Regions from separate parts of the Streptomyces sp. WY228 genome, predicted to be linked through region 2. Evidence: predicted binding sites of a transcription regulator. Region 2 holds the regulator's gene; the other holds the start of a gene.
What was found. Region 2 encodes HrcA, which represses chaperone genes, less so after heat shock. Its sites were predicted from a motif close to TTNGCACTCNGNNNNNCNGAGTGCNAA; they were not measured.

Region 1 (12,033 bases), 2.8 Mb from region 2:
ACCTGTCCACGGACGGCGGGATCGAGGCGGTCGAGAAGCGGCTCGCGGAGCGCACGCATCCGATCGATCTGCTGGTCAACAACGCCGGGTTCGGCAACAAGGGGCGCTTCCTGGAGGTGTCCATGGCCGATGAGCTGACGATGCTGAAGGTGCACTGCGAGGCGGTGCTGCGGCTGACCTCGGCGGCCGTCGCCGGGATGCGGGAGCGGGGCCGGGGCGGGGTCGTCAACGTGGCGTCCGTCGCCGCGTTCGTGCCGCGCGGTACGTACGGGGCGTCGAAGTCGTGGGTCGTGCAGTTCACCCAGGGCGCGGCGCGGGATCTGGCCGGGTCGGGGGTGCGGCTGATGGTGCTGTGCCCCGGGTTCGTGCGGACGGAGTTCCACGAGCGGGCCGGAATGGGCACGGACAACATCCCGAACTGGATGTGGCTGGACGCGGACAAGCTGGTGTCCTCGGCGCTGGCGGATCTGGCCAAGGGCCGGACGGTGTCGATCCCGGACCCGCGCTACAAGGCGCTGATGGGGCTGGTGAAGGTGACCCCGCGCGGGCTGCTCGGCGGGGTCACCTCGCGGACGGGGCGCAAGTACGGCCCGCAGTAGGGCAGTAGGGCGGTGGCGGTACGGGAATCGCTCCGCCCCTCCCGCGTCCGGCCGCCCTGTGATCGAATGATCGCCCGTTGCTCAGGGTTCGATCATTCTGCTCCAGGGGGCTGTCTCCGTGCGCGAAGGTGCTGCTGAACGTCATGACCGGCTGCTGAACCTGGTACGCGAGCGCGGCACCGTACGGGTCTCCGACCTGGCGGACCGGCTCGGCGTCGCCACGGTCACCGCCCGGCGCGATGTCGAGGCGCTGGCCTCCCGGGGGCTGCTGGAGCGGGCGCACGGTTCGGTGTCCTGGCCCGCCGACCGGGGCCCGGCCGGTACGCCGGCGGGCGGCGGCCCGGTGATCGGGATGCTGGCCCCGGCCGCCGCCTACTACTTCGCCGAGGTGATCCGGGGCGCCCACGAGGCGGCCGCCCGGCTCGGCGCGCGGCTGATCCTGCGGGTCACCGACTACCGCCCCGAGGACGACGCGGCGCACGCGGCCGGGCTGCTGGCCGCCGGGGCGCAGGGGCTGCTGCTGGCGCCGAGCTGGACGGAGCCGGAGCACCCGGAGCGGTACGGCGAGTGGATAGCCCGGCTGCCGGGCGAGAAGGTGCTGGTGGAGCGGAGGGGTGCGCCCGGCAGCCCGCTGGAGGGCCTGGACCAGGTGGGCTCGGACCACGCGCACGGGGTACTGCTCGCCGTTCGGCACCTGGTGCGGCTGGGGCACGGGACGCCGATGCTGGTGGCCCGTTCGGACAGCCCGACGGCCCTGGCGGTACGGACCGGGTTCACGCGGGCGCTGGCCGCGCTGGGCCTCGCCGGGACGGAACCGCTGATCGCGACGGTCTCCGCCGACCGTGATCCGGCGCTCTTCGAGCGGTCGGCGCAGGCGGTGCGGGCCGCGGTGCGCGAGGGGCGGGCGAGCTCGGTGCTGGTCCACAACGACGAGGAGGCCATCCGGCTGGTGCGCCGGCTGGCCGAGCTGGGGGTGCGGGTCCCCGGGGACCTGGCGCTGGTCACGTACGACGACGAGGTCGCGGCGCTCGCCGACACCCCGCTGAGCGCGGTGGCCCCGCCCAAGCGGGAGGTGGGGCGCAGTGCGGCGGAGCTGCTGGTGGAGCGGCTGGCCGGGCCCCGGTATCCGGGCGGGGACGGGCCTTCGCCCCGGCGGCGGGTGGCGCTGCTGCCGGCGCTGCGGGTGCGGGAGTCCTGCGGGCGGCCGGGGGCGGGCGACGCCGACCGTCTTGCGGCGGTCTGACCCTCTTCACCCCTTCCTGAATCGATCATTATTCGATCATTCAATCTTTCGCTCTTGACTTCGCTCAGGCGGAATCGAAATATCGCGGCTACCCAGCTCGTACCGTCCGCCCGTACAGGAGCCATGCCGTGAGCCGCAGTTGGTCCCGTCCCGTCCATGCGCTGGTCGGCGCCGCCACCGCTCTCGCCGTCGTCACGGCGTGCGGCGGCGCCGACGACTCCCGCGCCCGAGGTACCGCCGACGACCCGGTGACCGTGTCCTTCTGGGCATGGACGAAGGGATCCCAGGAGGTCGTGGACGCGTTCAACGCCACCCACGACACGATCCGGGTGGAGTTCGAGGAGATACCCTCGGGCGGTCTCGGCGGCTACCCCAAGATCGCCAACGCGGTGAAGGCGGGCATCGCCCCCGATCTGCTCTCCATCGAGTATCCGCAGCTGTCCGCGTTCGTCAGCCAGGGGTCGCTGCAGGACATCAGCCCCTATCTGACCGAGGACGTCAAGAAGAAGTTCCTGCCGCAGACGATCGAGATGACGACGCTCGGCGGCAAGAACTGGGCCGTCCCCTTCGACGCCGCGCCGCAGATCTTCTACTACCGCAAGGACTTCTTCACCGAGCACTCCATCGAACCGCCCGCCACCTGGGACGACTTCCGGAGCGCGGCGGAGCAGGTGAAGAAGGCCTCACCGAGGACCAGGATCGCCACCTTCTTCCCCGACGACCCGACGTTCTTCCAGGCCATGGCGTGGCAGGCGGGCGCGCAGTGGTTCCGGGCCGGGACCGACGCCTGGCGGATCGACACCACCGACCCCGCCTCCGAGCGCACCGTCGCGTACTGGCAGGGCCTGATCGACGACCGGCTCGTCTCCACCGCCTCCTCGTTCAGCCCCGAGTGGACCGGCTCCCTCAAGCAGGGCACCACCGTCGGCTACCTCGGGGCGTCCTGGAGCGCGGGCGTGCTCGCGGGCATCGTGCCCGAGCAGAAGGGCCAGTGGGCGGCGGTACGGCTGCCGAGCCAGGAGGCGGACCGGCCGGCCAGCGGGATGATCGGCGGTTCCACGTTCGCCGTCAGCAAGGGCAGCACCAGGACGGCGGCCGCCGTCGAGTTCGCGCTGTGGATGTCGACGCACGAGGACGCGATCAAGGCCCGGATCGGGGCGAGCACATCGAGCGCCCTGCCCGCCTCCCCCGCCATGGTGCCGATCGCGAGGAAGGCGTTCGACACGAGCTTCTACGGCGGTCAGGACCTGTACGGGCTGTTCGAGGAGGCGGGCAGGTCCATCGGGCCCGACTGGGTGTGGGGCCCCAGCCCGGGGGCGACCAACGCCGCGCTGGGCGACGAGCTGGGCGAGGTCGTCGGCGGCGGCTCGACGCTGCCGCGCGCGATCCGGCGGGCCCACGAGGCCACCGTCGCCGACCTGCGGAAGCGCGGCCTGAAGGTGGCGGAGGGCTCATGAGCACCCAGGACACCGAACGCCGCCCCGGGGTGCCGGGGCCGCGCACCACGCCGCCCCGGGACACCGCCCGCACCGGCCGCCGGTCCACGGCGCTCAGCACCAGGGCCCGGACCCGGCTGGCGGCGGGCACGCTCCTCGCCCCCTTCTTCGCCCTGTTCACCGTGGCGATGATCGTCCCGGTCGGCTACGCGCTCTGGCTCAGCCTCTTCACCGAGAAGCAGTCCGGCCTGGGCTTCGACGGTCCCCGTACCGTCTTCGACGGGCTCGGCAACTACGCGACGGCCCTGGGCGACCAGGCGTTCCGCGACGGTTTCTGGGTGCTGCTCGGCTACTGCGCGTTCTACATCCCGCTGATGGGCGGCGGCGCGATCGTGCTGGCGCTGCTGCTGGACACCGCGCTGGCCCGCGCCCGCCGCTTCTTCCAGCTGGCGCTGTTCCTCCCGCACGCCATCCCCGGCCTGATCGCCGCGCTGATCTGGATCTACCTCTACACCCCGCAGCTCAGCCCGGTCGTCGCCGCCATGGAGGCCGGCGGCTTCGGCTTCGACTTCTTCTCCTCCGAGGGCACGCTGCCCTCCATCGTGAACATCGCGCTGTGGCAGTGGCTCGGCTACAACGTGGTGATCTTCTACGCCGCCCTCCAGGCCGTGGACCGCTCGCTGCTGGAGGCGGCGACCGTCGACGGCGCGGGGAACTGGCGGATCGCCTTCTCGGTCAAACTCCCCCTGATCCGCTCGTCGCTGGTGATGGTCCTGCTCTTCACGATCATCGGTTCGCTCCAGCTGTTCACCGAACCGCTGATCCTCAGCCGTGGCTCGGGCTCGGCGGTGACCAGCACCTGGACCCCGAACATGTACGCGTACAGCGCCGCCTTCGAGCGCAACGACTACGGTCTCGCCGCCGCCGCGTCCGTCCTGATCGCCCTGGTCGCCGCCGTCCTGTCCTTCGTCGTCACACGCTTCGCCAACCGCAGGAAGGAGGCACGCCGATGACCTCCGGCCGATGGCTGTCGAAGACGACGGTCAACGTCGTTCTGCTGATCGCCGCCGTGTACACGCTGTTCCCGCTGATCTGGCTGCTGACGGCGGCCACCAAGGACGCCGGGAACCTGCTGGGCGGCGATGTCTTCTCCTTCGAGGGCTTCGACCTCGGGCACAACCTCTCCGAGCTGACGTCCTACCAGGACGGCATCTACTTCCGGTGGTACGGCAACTCGCTGCTGTACGCGGGCCTCGGGGCGCTCGGCTGCTCGCTGGTCAGCGTCGCCGCCGGGTACGCCTTCGACAAGTACCGCTTCCGGGGCAAGGAGAAGCTGTTCGCCCTGGTGCTGCTGGGTGTGCTGCTGCCCTCCACCGCCCTCTCCCTGCCGCTGTATCTGCTGGCGGTCGAGACCGGCACCGTCAACACCTACTGGGCGGTGCTGATCCCGGCCCTGGTCAACCCGTTCGGCGTGTATCTGTCCCGGATCTTCAGCGCGGGCTACATACCCGACGAGGTCCTGGAGGCCGCCCGGATCGACGGGGCCGGTGAGCTGCGCACCTTCTGGTCGGTCGGCCTGCGGATGGTGATGCCGGGGTTCGTGACCGTGTTCCTCTTCCAGTTCACCGCGATCTGGAACAACTTCTTCCTCCCGCTGGTGATGCTCTCGGACAAGGACCTCTATCCGCTGAGCCTGGGCCTCTACAACTGGCACAGCAACGCCAACGCCGACCCGACGTTCTACCCGATGGTCGTGACCGGCTCGCTCCTCGCCGTCACGCCGCTGATCATCGCCTTCGTCCTGCTCCAGCGGCACTGGAAGGCGGGCCTGACCGCAGGGAGCCTCAAGTGACCCCCACCCCCACCGCCCTCCTCGCCATGGGCCCCGGCATCGCGGACCGCCTCTTCACCCCCGTACAACGGGACCGGCTCACCGCGCTCGTGGACACCGACCCGGCGCTCGTCGCGCACCGGCTGACCGACCCGGAACCCGAGGTGGCGGCCGCGCTCGCCGAGGCGGAACTGCTCATCACCTGCTGGGGCGCGCCCCCGCTGACCGCCGGCGTCCTCGCCGCCGCGCCCCGGCTGCGGGCCGTCGTCCACGCGGCGGGAAGCGTCAAGCACCACATCACCCCGGCCTGCTGGGAGCGGGGCGTCCGGGTCGCCTCGGCGGCCGGGGCCAACGCGCTGCCGGTCGCGGAGTACACGCTGGCCGCGATCCTGTTCGCCGGGAAGAACGTGCTGCCCGCCGCCCACCGCTACCGGCAGCTGCGCGCCCCGCACGACTGGCGGGCGGAGCTGGCGGGGCACGGCAACTACCGGCGGTGCGTGGGCATCGTGGGCGCCTCGCGGATCGGCCGCCGGGTGATCGAGCTGCTGCGCCCGTTCGACCTGGACGTGCTGCTCTTCGACCCGTACGTGGACGCGGGGGCGGCGGCGCGGCTCGGCGCGGCGAAGGCGGGCCTGGACGAGCTCTGCGCCCGGAGCCGGATCGTCTCGGTCCACGCGCCGGAGCTGCCCGCGACCCGGCATCTGATCGGCGCCGCCCAGCTCGCGGCGATGGCGGACGGGACGACGCTGATCAACACCTCGCGCGGTTCGCTGATCGACGAGGACGCGCTGCTGCCGGAGCTGGTGTCGGGGCGGCTGAACGCGGTCCTCGATGTGACGGACCCGGAGGTTCCACCGCCCGGATCCCCGCTGTACGACCTGCCGAACGTGCTGCTGACACCGCATGTCGCGGGTTCGCTGGGCGACGAGATCCACCGGCTGGCGGACTGCGCGCTGGACGAGGTGGCGCGGTACGCGAGCGGGCTGCCGTTCGCGGATCCGGTCACCCCGGACGACCTGGCGCGCAGGGCGTAGGCCGCCCGGAACGCACCGAGGCCCGGTGCCCCCGCGACGGGGGTACCGGGCCTCGGCCGTACCGGAAGGTACGGGGCCGTACTAGTGGGAGTGGCCGTGGCCGCCGTGACCGGCGTCGGCCTCTTCCTCGGCCGGCTTCTCGACGACCAGGGTCTCGGTCGTGAGCAGCAGCGACGCGATGGACGCGGCGTTCTCCAGGGCGGAGCGGGTGACCTTGACCGGGTCGATGACGCCGGCCTTGACCAGGTCGCCGTACTCGCCGGTGGCGGCGTTGAAGCCCTGGCCCTTGTCGAGCTCGGAGACCTTGGAGGTGATGACGTAACCCTCCAGGCCGGCGTTCTCGGCGATCCAGCGCAGCGGCTCGACGGCGGCGCGGCGGACGACCGCGACACCGGTGGCCTCGTCGCCGGTCTTGCCGAGGTTGCCCTCCAGGACCTTCACGGCGTGGACGATGGCGGAGCCACCGCCGGAGACGATGCCCTCCTCGACCGCGGCGCGGGTGGCGGAGATGGCGTCCTCGAGGCGGTGCTTCTTCTCCTTGAGCTCCACCTCGGTGGCGGCGCCGACCCGGATCACGCACACGCCGCCGGCCAGCTTCGCGAGGCGCTCCTGGAGCTTCTCGCGGTCCCAGTCGGAGTCCGTGGACTCGATCTCGGCCTTGATCTGGTTGACGCGGCCCTTGACGTCCTCGGTGTTGCCACCGCCGTCGACGATGGTCGTGTCGTCCTTGGAGACGGTGACGCGGCGGGCGGTGCCGAGCACGTCCAGACCGGCCTGGTCGAGCTTGAGGCCGACCTCCTCGGCGATGACGGTCGCACCGGTGAGGGTGGCGATGTCGCCGAGCATGGCCTTGCGGCGGTCGCCGAAGCCCGGGGCCTTCACCGCGACGGCGTTGAAGGTGCCACGGATCTTGTTGACGACGAGGGTGGAGAGCGCCTCGCCCTCGACGTCCTCGGCGATGATCAGGAGCGGCTTGGAGGCGCCGGCCTGGATGACCTTCTCCAGGAGCGGCAGCAGCTCCTGGATGGAGCCGATCTTGCCCTGGTGGATCAGGATGTACGGGTCGTCGAGGACGGCCTCCATACGCTCCTGGTCGGACACCATGTACGGGGACAGGTAGCCCTTGTCGAAGGCCATGCCCTCGGTGAACTCCAGGTCCAGACCGAAGGTGTTGGACTCCTCGACGGTGATGACACCGTCCTTGCCGACCTTGTCCATCGCGTCCGCGATGAGCTCGCCGACCTGGGTGTCCTGCGCGGAGAGCGCGGCCACGGCGGCGATGTCGGACTTGTCGTCGATCGGGCGGGCGGTGGCGAGGAGCTCCTCGGACACGGCCTTGACCGCGGCGTCGATGCCCTTCTTCAGGGCGGCCGGGGAGGCGCCGGCGGCGACGTTGCGCAGGCCCTCGCGGACGAGCGCCTGGGCCAGGACGGTCGCGGTGGTGGTGCCGTCACCCGCTACGTCGTTGGTCTTGGTCGCCACCTCCTTGACGAGCTGGGCACCGAGGTTCTCGTACGGGTCGTCGAGCTCGACCTCGCGCGCGATGGTGACACCGTCGTTGGTGATGGTGGGAGCGCCGAACTTCTTGTCGATGACGACGTTGCGGCCCTTGGGGCCGATCGTCACCTTGACCGTGTCGGCAAGCTTGTTGACGCCGCGCTCAAGGGCGCGACGGGCGTCCTCGTCGAACTTCAGAATCTTCGCCATGGGCTGTATCCCTCTCAAAATGAACTGCGCCCCTCGCCGCCCGGCTAGTTATCTCGCAGGGGGCCAGGGGCGCAGAACACAAGCAAACGTGGGTGAATTACTTCTCGACGATCGCGAGGACGTCGCGGGCCGAGAGGACGAGGTACTCCTCGCCGCTGTACTTCACCTCGGTGCCGCCGTACTTGCTGTACAGGACGACGTCGCCGGTCTTGACGTCGAGCGGAAGCCGCTCGCCGTTCTCGAAGCGGCCCGGGCCCACGGCGAGGACGACGCCCTCCTGGGGCTTCTCCTTCGCGGTGTCCGGAATGACCAGGCCGGAAGCCGTGGTCTGCTCGGCGTCGAGCGGCTGGACCACAATGCGGTCCTCGAGCGGCTTGATCGCAACCTTGGAGCTGGTGGTCGACACGATCCGGTCTCCCCCTTCGGAGATCTCACGGGGTTTAACAGTCTGTGGGCGGCGACCAGACCGATCCGTCGTCGCGGGTGCCGGACCTGCCCTGTCGCGCAAAGGTGGTGCTGGCACTCTCCAGGGGGGAGTGCCAGACCCGAGACTATGACCGCGATTAGCACTCGGTCAAGCGGAGTGCCAATTCACCACCCTCGCGCCGTCTCGATCACGGCTCGATCAGGGGCCGGAGTGCGGGAAAGGGCTCCGGTCAGACGTAGTCCTCCAGCTTCGCCACCGCATACCCCTTGTCCGTGATGGTCTTCATGACCCGGCGGATCATGTCGGGCATCGAGCCCTTCCAGTCGCCCTTGCCCCGGAAGTGGGTGAGGACGATGTCGCCGGGGTGCAGGTCCCGGTCCCACTCGCGCCACTCCATGTGGTCGGGGAAGGCCTCGGAGGACCACAGCGGTACGGCGGTGATCCCGCAGGACTTGGCGATGACGAGGGTGTCGCGGTTGTAGTTGCCGTAGGGCGGGCGGAAGAGGGTCGGCCGCTTCCCGTAGTGCTTGAGGATCTTCTCCTGCTGGCCGCAGATCTCCCGCTTCTGCTCGGCGTAGGAGAGGCCGGGCAGATAGCGGTGGTTGAGGGTGTGGTTGCTGATGGTCACCCCGCGCTGCTGCATCTTCTTGAAGTAGCCGTAGTCGTCGTTGGTGACGTAGTCGCTGAGGAACGCGCTGTACGGGATGGAGAGTTCGGTCATCATCCGCAGCAGCTCGGGGTCCTTCTCCGCCCCGTCGTCCATCGTCAGGAAGACGATCTTCTCCTTGGTGGGGACGGTGGTGAAGACGGGCGGCAGCCCCTTGTCGTCCCGGACCTCGAAGCCCTTGCGGGTGGTGATGGCCGGCTTCGTCCTCGGCGGCTCGGGGGCCGCGAGCGGGGTCTTGGCGAGGCCCCACTTCTTCGCGGCGACGGCCCGTGCGGCCTGCTTCTTCCGGAGCGCCTCGGCGTACGTGTCGAGGGCGCGGGCGGGCCCGGCCTGCGGGGCGGCCTCGCCTTGCTGGCCGGCGGCGGGTTTCGCGGGTCCGCCGGGGGCTCCCGTGCCGCTGCCGCCCGTCTCCGCCGCGCACCCGGAGGCGACGGCGGCGGCCAGCAGGGCCGCCAGCACGACGACGCCGGATCTGTGCCGCTTCATGGCTGATTTTTCGTTTTGTCGTACTAGCTGCATGGCGCCGCATCCTGCCAGCCGTCGGCCCGTCTCCGGCCCCGACACCGCGAGCGGACCGGCCCCGTCCCCCGGCCGGCCCACACCCGCGCACCGGCCACAATGGACCGGGTGAACGCATCGACCCCCGCCGCCCCGTCCGACGACCCCGCGCGCGCCGCCTTCGCCGCACTGCGCACCCCCGAGGGCGAGCAGCTGCTGGCCGGGCTGCGCGACCACGACCCCGCCGACGAGCTGGCCACCGCGACCCGGCTGCGCCGCACGCATCCGGCGGAGCTGGTCTCGGCGGCGCTCGGGCAGGCCCGGCTGCGGCAGCGGGCGGTGGCGAAGTTCGGGGCCGAGGACGCGTACCGGATGTACTTCACGCCCAACGGCGTCGAGCAGGCCACCCGCACCTCGGTCGCCGCCCACCGCGCCGCCCGGTTCGCCGGGCTCGGCGTGCGGAGCGTGGCCGATCTGTGCTGCGGCATCGGCGGCGACGCCATCGCGCTGGCCCGCGCCGGTATCTCCGTACTGGCCGTGGACCGCGACCCGCTGACCGCCGAGGTGGCCCGCGCCAACGCCGAGGCGCTCGGCCTTGCCGGGCTGGTCGAGGTGCGGTGCGCCGATGTCACGGAGATCGACACCGCCCCGTACGACGCGGTCTTCGTGGACCCGGCCCGGCGCGGCGGACGCGGCAGGATCTTCGATCCGGAGGCGTACTCACCGCCACTGTCCTGGGCGACGGCCGCCGCGCTGAAGGCCCCGAGGGCGGCGCTGAAGATCGCCCCCGGCATCCCGCACGAGGCGATCGGCCCGGAGGCGGAGGCCGAGTGGATCTCGGACGGCGGCGACGTGAAGGAGGCGGTGCTCTGGTACGGGGAGGGCTTCGCGCCCGGTGCGTTCCGGGCCACGCTGCTGCCCTCCGGGGCGACCCTGACCGCCCCGGCCCCGCTGCCCGCCCCGCCCGTGGGCCCGGTCGGGCGCTATCTGTACGAGCCGGACGGCGCGGTGATCCGGGCCCATCTGGTCGCCGACATCGTGGAGCGGTGCGGCGGGCGGCTGGTGGACGAGACGATCGCGTACGTCACGAGCGACGAGCCGTACTCCTCCCCGTACGTCTCCGGGTACGAGATCACCGATCAGCTGCCCTTCAACATGAAGAGGCTGAAGGCGCTGCTGCGGCAGCGGGAGGTCGGCGTGCTGACCGTCAAGAAGCGCGGTTCGGCGGTCGAGCCGGAGGAGCTGCGCCGCCGGATGAAGCTCGCCGGACCGAACGCGGTGACGGTGTTCCTGACCCGGGTGGCGGGGGCTCCGACGATGCTGCTCGGGCACCCGCTGGGGTAAGCCGGTCGCTGCGACCGCCGTCCGGCAAACCCACCCAGCCCGTCCCGCGGACCCACCCAGCCCGTCCCGCGGGCCCACCCAGCCCGTCCGGCGTTTGAGGACGGAACCGTCGAGCACGTCCCGGGTGCGGACAAGGGTCTCCCCTGCCACGGGGCCCGTAAGGGGCTCGCCCACCAGGCGAAGGGTTCCGTCCTCAAGTGCCGGACGGGCTGGATCAGCGGTGACCGGGCCCGCCGGTGCGGACATAGGGCGGGCGCACGGGCCCGGACTCCGGCGCGGCCGACGGCCGTACGGCCCCGTCCCCGGCCCCCGCACCGCCCCCGGTCCCGGCCCCCGTGCCTCCACCGCCCCCGCCGCCCCCGGTGCCCATCAGGACGCCCACCACCCAGCGGCGGTGCGCCAGGGCCGTGACCGCGCCGATCAGCGCGGTCAGCCAGGCGACCATGCCGACGCCCACCACCAGGGCGACGAGCCCGTACGTGTCCCGGCCGGGCCGGGCGCTCGCGGGCCCGATGACGCACAGGGCCAGCCCCACCGCGCCCAGGCCGAACGACAGCAGCAGCCAGATGAGGCTCATCTCGGGCATCCGCAGCCGCCGGTCGCGCTCCGGGTCGCGCGCCAGCGCGCCCCAGGCGGTGAGCAGCGTGCGGACCTTCCGGTCGCGGGAGACGCCGAGGCAGAGGAAGGCGACGGCCGGGATCAGGACCGCCGCGCCGATGACCAGGCTGACGATGCCGCCGATGACACTGACGAAGTCGACCAGGTCGATCGCCTGCTCGAACATGACGATCCCGGTGCCCACCAGGCTCCAGCCGATCGCGGCGAGCGCCGCCCACATCCACAGCAGCCCGAGCCGCCCCGGCCCCACATGCATCTTCACCAGCTCGCCCAGGACCACCGCCCGGTCGGCGAGCATCGCCTCGCGGTCGGGCCAGGTGCGGATCTCGACGGGCGGCGGAGGGGGCGGCAGCGGGGCACGGCGTGGCATGCGCAGAACATTACCGACGCGCCGCGATCACCACCGACGCGGTGCGGTCAGGCGTCGCGCAGCGCCTGGACGTCCAGCTTGCCCATGCCGAGCATGGCCTTGACGACACGCTGCGCCCGCTCCTTGTCCGGGCCGGTGACCAGCCGTTGCAGCTCGTTCGGGACGACCTGCCAGGAGACGCCGAACTTGTCCTTGACCCAGCCGCACGGTCCTTCCTCGCCGCCCTCGGAGAGCGCCGCCCAGAACCGGTCGACCTCGG
Region 2 (12,033 bases):
CAGCCAGCCGAGGCCGCCGGGGTGGTCGCCGTCCAGGCCGAGGACGGTGATCGTCCGGCCGTCCCCGGCCACGGTCACGATGCGGTCGGCGTAGAAGTCGGACACCCACCACACGCCCTCGTGCCAGCGGGGGCACTCGTAGAACGCGCCCGGGGCGCCGATCGGGGTCCATCCGGTGTCCGTCATGTCCGCACTCTCGCCGAAAGGCGGCGTGCGGGCCATGGGCGATCGCCCATCGTTCACCGGCTCCCACGAACGAATCCGACCAACAGCACGCCGCCGGGCCCGGACCCTCGGCAGGAGGCCCCGGCCCGGCCCGGTCCGGGAAGCTCCGGCGGCGAGCGACAATGGACGGTATGCCTTCCGTACTGCCCGATGGTGAGCCCGTGCCCGACCACGGGGCGCTGCCCCACCATGCCCTGGAAGGCGCAGCCGACCGCCCGCTCGGCTTCTATCTGCACGTGCCGTACTGCGCCACCCGCTGCGGCTACTGCGACTTCAACACCTACACCGCCACCGAGCTGCGCGGCTCCGGCGGAGCGCTGGCCTCCCGCGACAACTACGCCGCCCATCTGATCGAGGAGGTCCGCCAGGCCCGCAAGGTCCTCGGCGACGACCCGCGCCCGGTCCGTACGGTCTTCGTCGGCGGCGGCACGCCCACCCTGCTGCCCGCCGCCGACCTCGTACGGATGCTGGCATCGATCAGGGAGGAGTTCGGGCTCGCCGAGGACGCCGAGATCACCACCGAGGCCAATCCGGAGTCCGTCGATCCGGCCTACCTCGAAGCCCTGCGCGAGGGCGGCTTCAACCGGGTCTCCTTCGGCATGCAGAGCGCCAAGCAGCACGTCCTGAAGATCCTCGACCGCACCCACACCCCCGGCCGCCCCGAGGCCTGCGTCGCCGAGGCGCGCGCGGCGGGCTTCGACCACGTCAACCTGGACCTGATCTACGGCACCCCCGGCGAGTCCGACGACGACTGGCGGGCCACCCTGGACGCCGCGATCGGCGCGGGCCCCGACCATGTCTCCGCGTACGCCCTGATCGTCGAGGAGGGCACCCAGCTCGCCCGCCGCATCCGGCGCGGCGAGATCCCGATGACCGACGACGACGCGCACGCCGACCGCTATCTCATCGCGGACGAGGCCTTCGCCGCCGCCGGTTTCGACTGGTACGAGGTCTCCAACTGGGCCACCACCGAGGCCGGCCGCTGCCTCCACAACGAGCTGTACTGGCGCGGCGCCGACTGGTGGGGCGCGGGCCCCGGGGCGCACAGCCACGTCGGCGGTGTGCGCTGGTGGAACGTGAAGCACCCCGGCGCGTACGCCCAGGCGCTCTCCGAGGGCCGCTCGCCCGGCGCGGGCCGCGAGATTCTCGCCGACGAGGACCGCCGGGTCGAGCGGATCCTGCTGGAGCTGCGGCTGCGCGAGGGCTGCCCGCTCGACCTCCTGAAACCCGACGGCCTCGCCGCCTCCCGCCGCGCCCTGACCGACGGCCTGCTGGACCCGGAACCGTACGGGAAGGGCCGCGCGGTCCTCACCCTGCGCGGGCGGCTCCTCGCCGACGCCGTCGTCCGCGACCTGGTCGACTGACACCCGGAGAAGACTTCACGGGCACGCTCACGGCTTGCAGTCCTTCGCCGTCAGCGGCGGCGCGACCCCGGCCGGCTTGCCGCACACCAGGGTCCGCTCGGCGCTCGGCCCCGGCCGGACCACCTTGACGATGTTGAGACCGTGCACGTTGTCCGAGACCGAGGACTTCGCCCGGCTGAACGAGATCGTCCCCGTGGGCATGTTGTTGAGGTCCACCGTGTGCAGCGTCGCCCAGGTCTCCGCCGCGCTCCGGCGCTGGTCGCCGCGGGCCGCGGCGTCGTACAGCGCGGCCGTCGCGCTGTAGGAGATGACGGTCTGCCCGCTGGCGAACAGCTCGTCCTCGTACGCCGGACGCCCCGAGACCAGTGCGGCGACCTCCCCCTCCGGGTGCAGCGCCCGCAGCGTGCGGTACGCGTCGCCGTAGAAGCCGAGGTTCTTTCCGCGGTCCAGCGGGGCGAGGGAGCTGTGGTAGAGCGTGACGTTGGCCGCGATCGACGTGCTGTCGTCGAAGGTGCCCTTCGTCAGATCGTCCCCGGTGAACACCGTCATCCGCCGGTCCGAGCACCCGGTGGTGCCCGACAGGCCCGCCATCAGTGTGGGCACGTCCTCGACCCGCCCCGCGAAGTACAGCGCGTCCGGCACCCGCTCGGCCTGGCAGATGGTGGTCAGCGGGGCGTTCAGGCTCGCCCCGCCCGCGAGGTCGTAGCTCACGTCCCGGCCCAGCGAGAAGCCCGACGTCCGCAGCATCTCCTTGCCCGCGGCCCGCTGCTCGGCGGTGTACCGGTCCAGGTCGCCGTTGTGGTCCCCGCGCGACAGCACGATCGCGTGCGGGCGGTCCAGCTCCTTCGCGACCTGCCGGGCGACCAGCCCCAGCGCGTACGTCTGCTCCTCGTCCGTCGCCGCGAGGCCGAAGTAGTTGGGGAACCGGCGGGGCAGGTCGCCGCTGGAGTTCGTCGTGTTCACCAGCGGCAGCCCCGCATCGCGCAGCAGCCGCGTCGCGTCGTCGCTCTCGTAGGTGTTGCGGCCCAGGCCGACCACCCCGACCACCGACGGATCCCGCCGGGCCACCTCGATGATCTTCCGTACGGCGGTGAGCTGCCGCAGCATGTCCTCGCCGCCGTTGGCGGTCAGCACCCGCAGCTTCACCGACCGGCCCACGGTCTTGTTCACCGCCCGCTGCTGGAGGTAGACGCCGGTCAGCTCCTCCAGGCCCTTGCGGGTCGCCTCCCGGTCCTTGCCCGTGGCGGTCAGCGGACCGGCGTACACGACCGTCACATACGCGTCGCCCGGTGCGATGTCGGCGTTCTCGGCGCGTATCTCCTGCTCGATCCGCTCGAAGGTGATGCCCTTGCCCGCCCCGTTCAGCTCCAGGTCGTTGCCCCGCGCGAAGAGCACCTCGGGCGCGGTCGCCACCCCCACGCACTCCCGGTCGTCCCCCTCACCGGCCCAGATCGCGTCCGTGTTCCGGTCGGTCAGCGGACCGTGGCAGTACGTATCGCGCCAGTGCCCGGCCCACAGGAACGCCCCCAGCAGCGAGCCCACGACGACCACCGCGATGCTCGCCCGCGACATCACCCACCACGCCCAGGTCCGCCGCACCCGGTGGGTGACCAGCTGCGCGTGCGCGTGCTCGTGCGTCAGCTTCTCCGTCGACAGCGGCAGCAGCAGCACCCACGCCAGCGTCGCCGCGGCCACCGGCGACTGGCCCAGGCTCAGATCGTCGACCCACCGTTCGTAGCGGGCCCGGGCCCCGGAGGAACCGCTCGGCGCCCCCGGACCCGGCCGCTCCGGGGGCAGCGGCGGGGTGTGCCGCATGATCTCGGAGGCCGGCAGCGAGGCGAGCAGCAGCAGCGGATCGACCTCGCTGCGCCGCGACCGTACGTTGTTGATCGCGTTGATCAGCAGGATGCCGCCGTTGTCCTGGGTGGCCCGGGGCAGGAACACCACCGGCGGGACCGTGCGCTTGCCGCGCCGCCAGTCCAGGGAGTGCGGGCGGTAGTTGTGCCGCAGGTCCTCCAGCAGCGCCTGCACCCGCAGCTCCAGATGGAACTGGCGCGCGTACTCGTCGCCCGCCCCCGCGTCCGCCACCCGCTCCGCCACCGCCGCCGCCCGCGCCCGGATCACCCGCCAGGAACCGCTAGGCGAGAACCACGACCAGCCGTCCGACGGATAGCCGGTGCTGGACGCGGCCAGCGACGAGGTGGTGGCGAACCAGCGGCTGGCCCGGCGCAGCCACAGCAGCGGCGGCGCGGCCCGGCTCGCCAGGCCCACCACGGCGAGCCCGAGCAGCGCGACGGCCGCCACCAGGGCCGTCAGCAGCCAGTCGATCTCGCCGAGCAGCACGCTGAGCAGCGCGATGAAGAGCGCGCCGACGAACGTCTCGGGCCGCACCGACTCCCGCAGCGACTCCCACCGGCTGCCCCGGCGCGGCCGGCCGGACCGCCAGCGCAGCCGGCTCAGCTGCTCCAGAATCCTTTCCTCGCGCACCTCGGAGGTGTTGCCGTGCGACTGCTCGACCACCGTCGCGGTGGCCTGCTCGATCGCCCCGAGCAGCCGGGAGCGGGGAAAGGAGAAGGTCTTGTACTGGGTGTTCTCGCGGGTCTCCCAGGGCTTCTCGGAGAGCGTGCGCACCATGTCGAGCGCCGCCTCGTACGGAGTGGCGCCCTCGCCGTCCAGCAGCCGCACCGGCACCCGGCGCAACTCGTTGGCCCGGTGCACCTGGTGGACGACCCGCTCCACGCGGGCGTCGATCTCCGGTCCGGCCGCGGCGTCCGCCGCCTGGGCCACCACGAGCGGCATCACCGGCCGGTTGACCCGGTACCGGTCGATCAGCTGCTGCATCAGATGGAAGACGGCCGAGGCCGCCTCGTTGTCCGCACTGTCCCGCCAGACCTCGCGCGCCATCGCCCCGTGTCCTTCCCCCGTGGACCCCGCGGCTCCCTCGAACCGTCGGTCCGTGAACCGCCTGCCCGTTCTTCCCTCTCACTAACCGATGGTGCGTGTGGGGCGCAGGCATTCCCAGGGATCGGCACATGATCGTCCGGGACGGACGGGCCTCAGCCCGGGGACATCAGTCCGGAAGGGTGACGAAATCGATCAATTCCTCTACCCGGCCCAGGAGTTGGGGCTCCAGGTCCTTGTAGCTGCGGACCTTCGACAGAATGTGCTGCCAGGCCGCCCCGGTGTTCTCCGGCCACCCCAGCGCCCGGCACACACCCGTCTTCCAGTCCTGCCCCCTCGGCACCACCGGCCAGGCGTCGATCCCCACCGAGGACGGCTTCACCGCCTCCCACACGTCGATGTACGGATGCCCCACCACCAGCACATGGTCGCCGGTCACCCGATCGGCGATCCGGGACTCCTTGGAGCCGGGCACCAGATGGTCCACCAGCACCCCCAGCCGGGCGTCCGGCCCCGGCCCGAACTCCCCGACGATCGCCGGCAGGTCGTCGACACCCTCCAGGTACTCCACGACCACGCCCTCGATCCGCAGGTCGTCGCCCCACACCCGCTCCACCAGCTCCGCGTCGTGCCGGCCCTCCACATAGATCCGCCCGGCCCGCGCCACCCGGGCCCGCGCCCCGGGCACCGCCACCGAACCGGAAGCCGTACGGGTGGTGCGCACGGGGCCGCCGGGGCCCGGGCGCACCAGCGTGACGACCTTGCCCTCCAGCAGGAAGCCGCGCGGCTCCATCGGGAACACCCGGTGCTTGCCGAACCGGTCCTCCAGGGTCACCGTCGGACCCTGCGCCGTCTTCTCGCAGCGGATCACCGCCCCGCAGAAGCCGGTGGCGACCTCCTCCACGACCAGATCGGGTTCGGCGGGCACCTCGGGCACGGGGGCGGACCGCTTCCACGGCGGGGTCAGGTCCGGCTGGTAGCTGCGCATGGCCCGACGATAATCGGCCCGCCGCCGTGAAGAACCTCACGCCGCCACGAAGATCCGCACGCCACCGCGGGGATCCTCACACCGCGAACCGCTCCGCCAGCGCCGCCCGTTGCTTCCGGACGAACGCCGCGTCCACCACCGCCCCGTGCCCCGGTACGTACAGCGCGTCCTCGCCGCCCAGCTCCAGCAGCCGCTCCAGCGCGGCCGGCCAGCGCGCGGGCACCGCGTCCGGGCCCGCCTGCGGATCGCCCGACTCCTCGACCAGATCGCCGCAGAGCACCACCGGAGGCCCACCGTCCGAGCCCGGCACCAGCACCGCGAGGTCATGGCCGCTGTGGGCGGGGCCCAGATCGGCCAGCAGCACCCGGCGGCCGCCGCCCAGATCGAGCACCTGCTCCCCGTCCACCTCGTGGTGCGGGACCACCAGCGTGTCCGCCGACCGGGCCGCCTCGTCCTCGGGCACGCCGTGGCGCACCGCGTCGCCGTACAGCCCCTGCTCTCCGTCCCGCAGCAGGGCGGCCAGCCCCGCCGAGCCGTACACCCGCACCCCGGCGAACGCCGCCGTGCCCAGTACATGGTCGAAATGGGGGTGGCTCAGTGCGATATGCGTCACCCTGCGGCCGAGCAGCGCCTCGGCCTGCCGGCGCAGCTCGACGCCCTCGCGCAGCGTCGAGCCGGTGTCGTACAGCAGCACCCCCTGCGCACCGGCGACCAGCGCGACGGTGGCGTCCCAGCCCGGGAGCCGCCGCCGGCCGACACCGTTGCCCAACCGCTCCCAGCCGAAGTCTTCCCAAGCGACGTCCATACCAGGACGCTATCGGCAGCGACCTGCGCGGTCCCGTGGTGGGGCGGCCGGTCGCCCTTGCCCCGGCCCCACCCCACCCCCGTACACTGACGACGGGATCGCTGGCACTCGTACGTACCGAGTGCCAGCCGGACACCGGAGAGATCCGGAGAAACACAGCTGGAGGTGTGCGCGATGCTCAGCGAACGCAGACTCGAAGTGCTGCGCGCCATCGTCCAGGACTATGTCGGCACCGAGGAGCCCGTCGGCTCCAAGGCGCTCACCGAGCGGCACCGGCTGGGGGTCTCCCCGGCCACCGTCCGCAACGACATGGCGGTGCTGGAGGACGAGGGCTTCATCGCCCAGCCGCACACGAGCGCGGGGCGCATTCCCACCGACAAGGGGTACCGCCTCTTCGTCGACAAGCTCGCGGGCGTCAAGCCGCTGTCCTCGCCCGAGCGCCGGGCCATCCAGAACTTCCTCGACGGCGCGGTCGACCTCGACGACGTGGTCGGCCGGACGGTGCGGCTGCTCGCGCAGCTGACCCGGCAGGTCGCCGTCGTGCAGTACCCCTCGCTGACCCGCTCGACGGTGCGGCACGTGGAGCTGCTGTCGCTCGCGCCCGCCCGGCTGATGCTCGTCCTGATCACGGACACCGGCCGGGTCGAACAGCGTATGATCGACTGCCCTGCGCCGTTCGGCGAGGCATCGCTCGCGGATCTGCGGGCCCGGCTCAACAGCCGGGTCGTCGGACGCCGCTTCGCGGATGTCCCGCGCTTGGTGCAGGAACTGCCGGAATCCTTCGACAGCGAGGACCGGGGGACGGTCTCCACCGTCCTTTCCACCCTCCTCGAAACCCTGGTCGAGGAGACGGAGGAGCGGCTTATGATCGGCGGCACCTCCAACCTCACCCGCTTCGGACACGACTTCCCGGTGATGATCCGGCCGGTGCTGGAAGCACTGGAGGAACAGGTCGTCCTGCTGAAGCTGCTCGGTGAGGCCACGGACTCCGGCATGACCGTACGGATCGGGCACGAGAACGCCCACGAGGGGCTCAACTCCACGTCCGTCGTCGCGGTCGGCTACGGTTCGGGCGACGAGGCAGTCGCCAAACTCGGCGTGGTCGGACCGACCCGCATGGACTACCCCGGAACGATGGGAGCGGTACGCGCAGTGGCACGTTACGTCGGACAGATCCTGGCGGAGTCGTAAGTGGCCACGGACTACTACGCCGTACTCGGCGTGCGCCGCGACGCATCTCAGGACGAGATCAAGAAGGCATTCCGTCGGCTCGCCCGCGAGCTGCACCCGGATGTCAACCCGGACCCGAAGACCCAGGAGCGGTTCAAGGAGATCAACGCCGCTTACGAGGTGCTCTCGGACCCGCAGAAGAAGCAGGTCTACGACCTCGGCGGCGACCCGCTCTCCGCGAACGGCGGAGGCGGCGGTGGCGCGGGCGGTTTCGGAGCCGGCGGCTTCGGCAACTTCTCCGACATCATGGACGCGTTCTTCGGCAACGCCGCGCAGCGCGGGCCCCGCTCGCGCACCCGGCGCGGCCAGGACGCCATGATCCGGCTGGAGATCGACCTCAACGAGGCGGCCTTCGGCACCACCAAGGACATCCAGGTCGACACGGCCGTCGTCTGCAACACGTGCAGCGGCGAGGGCGCGGCCCCCGGCACCTCCGCCCAGACCTGTGACATGTGTCGCGGCCGCGGCGAGGTCTCGCAGGTCACCCGGTCCTTCCTCGGCCAGGTCATGACCTCGCGGCCCTGCCCGCAGTGCCAGGGCTTCGGCACGGTCGTGCCCACCCCCTGCCCGGAGTGCGCCGGCGACGGCCGCATCCGCTCGCGGCGCACGCTCACGGTCAAGATCCCGGCGGGCGTCGACAACGGCACCCGTATCCAGCTCGCCGGAGAGGGCGAGGTCGGCCCCGGCGGCGGCCCGCCCGGCGATCTGTACGTGGAGATCCACGAGCTGCCGCACGCCGTCTTCCAGCGGCGCGGCGACGATCTGCACTGCACGGTCACCATCCCCATGACGGCCGCGGCCCTCGGCACCAAGTGCCCGCTGGAGACGCTGGACGGCCTGGAGGAGATCGACATCCGGCCCGGCACCCAGTCCGGCCAGTCCGTTCCCCTGCACGGGCGCGGGATCACGCATCTGCGCGGCGGCGGCCGGGGCGACCTCATCGTGCACGTCGAGGTGATGACCCCCTCCAAGCTCGACCCCGAGCAGGAACGGCTGCTGCGCGAGCTCTCCAAGCTCCGCGGCGAGGAACGGCCCTTGGGCCAATTCCAGCCAGGTCAGCAGGGCCTCTTCTCCCGTCTGAAGGACGCGTTCAACGGCCGCTGAACCGCTTTCTGCCTTTCACCGCACCGCCCGCCGGTTCCCTACCGGCGGGCGGTGCGGCGTAGGGCGGGAGAACCGGTCAGGCCGCAGGCTGGCTGATTCGGCCCCGTGCACGGAACGTGGCACGATGCGCTCATGTCCTCCGAGTTGACCGATCTCTGCCGGTATCCGATCGTGCAGGCCCCCATGGCGGGCGGCGCGTCCGGACCTCAGCTCGCCGCCGCCGTCGCCGAAGCCGGCGGGCTCGGATTCCTGGCCGCCGGGTACAAGACGGCGGACGGGATGTACAACGAGATCAAACAGCTGCGCCGGCTCACCGGCGGACCGTTCGGCGTCAACCTCTTCATGCCGCAGCCCGCCCTCGCCGACCCCAGCGCCGTCGAGGTCTACCGCCACCAGCTCGCCGGCGAGGCCACCTGGTACGAGACCCCGCTCGGTGACCCGGACAGCAGCGGCGACGACGGCTACGAGGCCAAGGTCGCGATCCTGCTGGAGGACCCGGTCCCGGTGGTCTCCTTCACCTTCGGCTGCCCCACCCGCGACATCCTCGACGCCTTCGCCCGCGTCGGCACGCACACCGTCGTCACGGTCACCTCGGCCGAGGAGGCCCAGGGCGCCCAGTGGGCGGGCGCCGACACCGTCTGCGTCCAGGGCGTCGAAGCGGGCGGCCACCAGTCCACCCACCGTGACGACCCGCAGCTCGACCAGACCGGCACCGGACTGCTCTCCCTCCTCGCCCAGGTCCGCGAGACCGTGCAGATCCCGATCGTCGCCACCGGCGGCCTGATGCGCGGCTCCCAGATCGCCGCCGTCCTCGCGGCCGGCGCGGACGCCGCCCAGCTCGGCACCGCCTTCCTGATCTGCCCCGAGTCCGGCGCGCACCCGCTGCACAAGCAGGCCCTCACCAACCCGCTGTTCGTCCGCACCGAGCTGACCCGCGCCTTCTCCGGGCGGCCCGCCCGCGGCCTGGTCAACCGCTTCGTCCGCGAACACGGCCCGTACGCCCCCGCCGCCTACCCCCAGGTCCACTACGTCACCAGCGGGCTGCGCCGGGCCGCCGCCAAGGCGGGCGACGCCCAGGGCATGGCGCTGTGGGCCGGACAGGGCCACCGGATGGCCCGCGAACTGCCCGTCGCCGAGCTGATCGAACTGCTCGCCGCCGAACTGGAGGCCGCCCGGTCGGCCCTGAGCATGAGGAGCCCCCGGTGACCGCACCGGTCTTCGTCGTCGAACGGATGCCCACCGGGCCGGAGTTCGTCCTGGACGGCCCCGAAGGACGGCACGCCGTCTCCGTCAAGCGGCTCCAGCCGGGCGAGGACGTCGTCCTCACCGACGGCCTCGGCCACTGGGCGGACGGCGTCGTCCGGGCCGCCGAGGGCAAGGACCGCCTCACCGTGACGCTCCACGCGGGCGTCCAGGAGGAGCCGGAGCCCATGCCCCGGATCACCGTCGTCCAGGCGCTCCCCAAGGGCGACCGGGGCGAGCTGGCCGTGGAGACGATGACCGAGACCGGCGTCGACGCGATCGTGCCCTGGCAGGCGGCCCGCTGCATCACCCAGTGGAAGGGCGACCGGGGCGCCAAGGCCCTGACCAAGTGGCGCAGCACGGCACGCGAGGCGGGCAAGCAGTCCCGCCGGGTGCGCTTCCCCGAGGTGGCCGACGCCATGACGACCAAGCAGGTCGCCGCCCTGCTCGCCGGAGCCGACTTCGCGGGCGTCCTGCACGAGGACCGCGACCACGACAGCACCCCGCTCGCCACCGCCGGACTCCCCGCCACCGGCACGATCGTGCTCGTCGTCGGCCCCGAGGGCGGCGTCTCCCCGCAGGAACTGGCCGCCTTCGCCGAGGCGGGCGCCCGCCCGTACCGCCTCGGCCGCAGCGTACTGCGCACCTCCACCGCCGGGACCGCCGCGACCGCGCTGCTGCTGGGACGCACGGGGCGCTGGGGATGAACGGGCCCGGCGATAGCATGCCCCTGTACTGATCACCACGGATCACCAGCGAGCGAGGAGGCCCGGCCATGGCGGGAGAGCCGCAGACCGACTGCCTGTTCTGCAAGATCGTCTCGGGAGACATCCCGGCGACCATCGTCCGCGAGAGCGCGACCACCGTCGCCTTCCGCGACATCAACCCGCAGGCCCCGACCCACGTCCTGGTCATCCCCAAGGTCCACTACCCGGACGCCGCCTCCCTCGCCGCCGCCGAACCGACGATCGCCGCGGACGTGCTGACCGAGGCCGGAGCGGTCGCCGCCGACGAGAAGATCGACTCCACCGGCTACCGGATCATCCTCAACACGGGCTCCGGCGCCGGCCAGACGGTCTTCCACGCGCACGCCCACGTCCTGGGCGGCCGCGGCCTCCAGTGGCCGCCCGGATAACACCCGCCCGGCAGGAGCCCCTCCCCATGTCCGTACGCGAGTTGGTGGTGCTCGGCACCGCCAGCCAGGTCCCCACCCGGCACCGCAACCACAACGGCTATCTGCTGCGCTGGGACGGCGAGGGCATCCTCTTCGACCCCGGCGAGGGCACCCAGCGCCAGATGCTGCGGGCCGGGGTCGCCGCGCACGACATCGACCGGATCTGCATCACCCACTTCCACGGCGACCACTCCCTCGGGCTCGCCGGGGTGATCCAGCGGATCAACCTCGACCAGGTGCCGCACCCGGTGACCGCGCACTACCCGGCGAGCGGGCAGCACTTCTTCGACCGGCTGCGGTACGCCACGGCCTACCGCGAGACCGTCGAGCTGGCCGAGGCCCCGGTCGCCGGAACCGGCGGGGTCCTCGCCACCACGGCCTCGTACACCCTGGACAGCCACAAGCTCTCGCACCCCGTCGAGTCGTACGGCTACCGCCTCACCGAGCCCGACACCCGGCGCATGCTGCCCGCCCTCCTCAAGGAGCACGGCATCGCCGGACCGGACGTCGGCCGCCTCCAGCGCGAAGGCGCGCTCGGCGGCGTCACCCTGGAGCAGGTCTCCGAACACCGGCGCGGACAGCGGTTCGCGTTCGTCATGGACACCCGGCTCTGCGACGGCGTGTACGCGCTGGCCGAGGGCTGCGACATGCTCGTCATCGAGTCGACCTTCCTCGACGAGGACGAGAAGCTGGCCGTCGACCACGGGCACCTGACCGCCGGACAGGCCGGCCGGGTGGCGAAGGAGGCGGGCGTGCGCCACCTCGTGCTGACCCACTTCTCCCAGCGCTACCACGACCCGGAACGCTTCGAGACCCAGGCCCGCGCCGCCGGGTTCGACGGCGAACTCACCGTCGCCCAGGACCTGATCCGCGTCCCCCTGCCCACTCGGCACCACCCCTGACACCACCGCACCACCCCTGATCCACCCCCCACCCCCGTTTGCGAGACACCGTGCACCTCCCCAAGGCAGAACTCCACCTCCACATCGAAGGCACCCTC

Region 1: a site for HrcA is predicted at 8,414-8,440, ahead of groES (co-chaperone GroES). Genes of this name have one in related genera too.

Annotation. Positions count from the first base shown of each region.
Region 1 is NZ_CP079114.1:5,220,340-5,232,372, reverse strand. It holds gene KV381_RS23065 (SDR family oxidoreductase) at 1-599, shown strand, start outside; gene KV381_RS23060 (substrate-binding domain-containing protein) at 718-1,842, shown strand; gene KV381_RS23055 (ABC transporter substrate-binding protein) at 1,971-3,299, shown strand; gene KV381_RS23050 (carbohydrate ABC transporter permease) at 3,296-4,291, shown strand; gene KV381_RS23045 (carbohydrate ABC transporter permease) at 4,288-5,130, shown strand; gene KV381_RS23040 (hydroxyacid dehydrogenase) at 5,157-6,143, shown strand; gene groL (chaperonin GroEL) at 6,225-7,850, opposite strand; gene groES (co-chaperone GroES) at 7,948-8,256, opposite strand; gene KV381_RS23025 (polysaccharide deacetylase family protein) at 8,507-9,430, opposite strand; gene KV381_RS23020 (methyltransferase domain-containing protein) at 9,563-10,786, shown strand; gene KV381_RS23015 (hypothetical protein) at 11,001-11,774, opposite strand; gene KV381_RS23010 (VOC family protein) at 11,822-12,033, opposite strand, start outside.
Region 2 is NZ_CP079114.1:2,435,091-2,447,123, reverse strand. It holds gene KV381_RS10625 (SMP-30/gluconolactonase/LRE family protein) at 1-186, opposite strand, end outside; gene hemW (radical SAM family heme chaperone HemW) at 348-1,589, shown strand; gene KV381_RS10615 (ABC transporter substrate-binding protein) at 1,617-4,493, opposite strand; gene KV381_RS10610 (DUF3097 domain-containing protein) at 4,660-5,478, opposite strand; gene KV381_RS10605 (MBL fold metallo-hydrolase) at 5,555-6,283, opposite strand; gene hrcA (heat-inducible transcriptional repressor HrcA) at 6,458-7,474, shown strand; gene dnaJ (molecular chaperone DnaJ) at 7,475-8,617, shown strand; gene KV381_RS10590 (nitronate monooxygenase) at 8,750-9,823, shown strand; gene KV381_RS10585 (16S rRNA (uracil(1498)-N(3))-methyltransferase) at 9,820-10,566, shown strand; gene KV381_RS10580 (histidine triad nucleotide-binding protein) at 10,635-10,994, shown strand; gene KV381_RS10575 (ribonuclease Z) at 11,021-11,935, shown strand; gene KV381_RS10570 (adenosine deaminase) at 11,986-12,033, shown strand, end outside.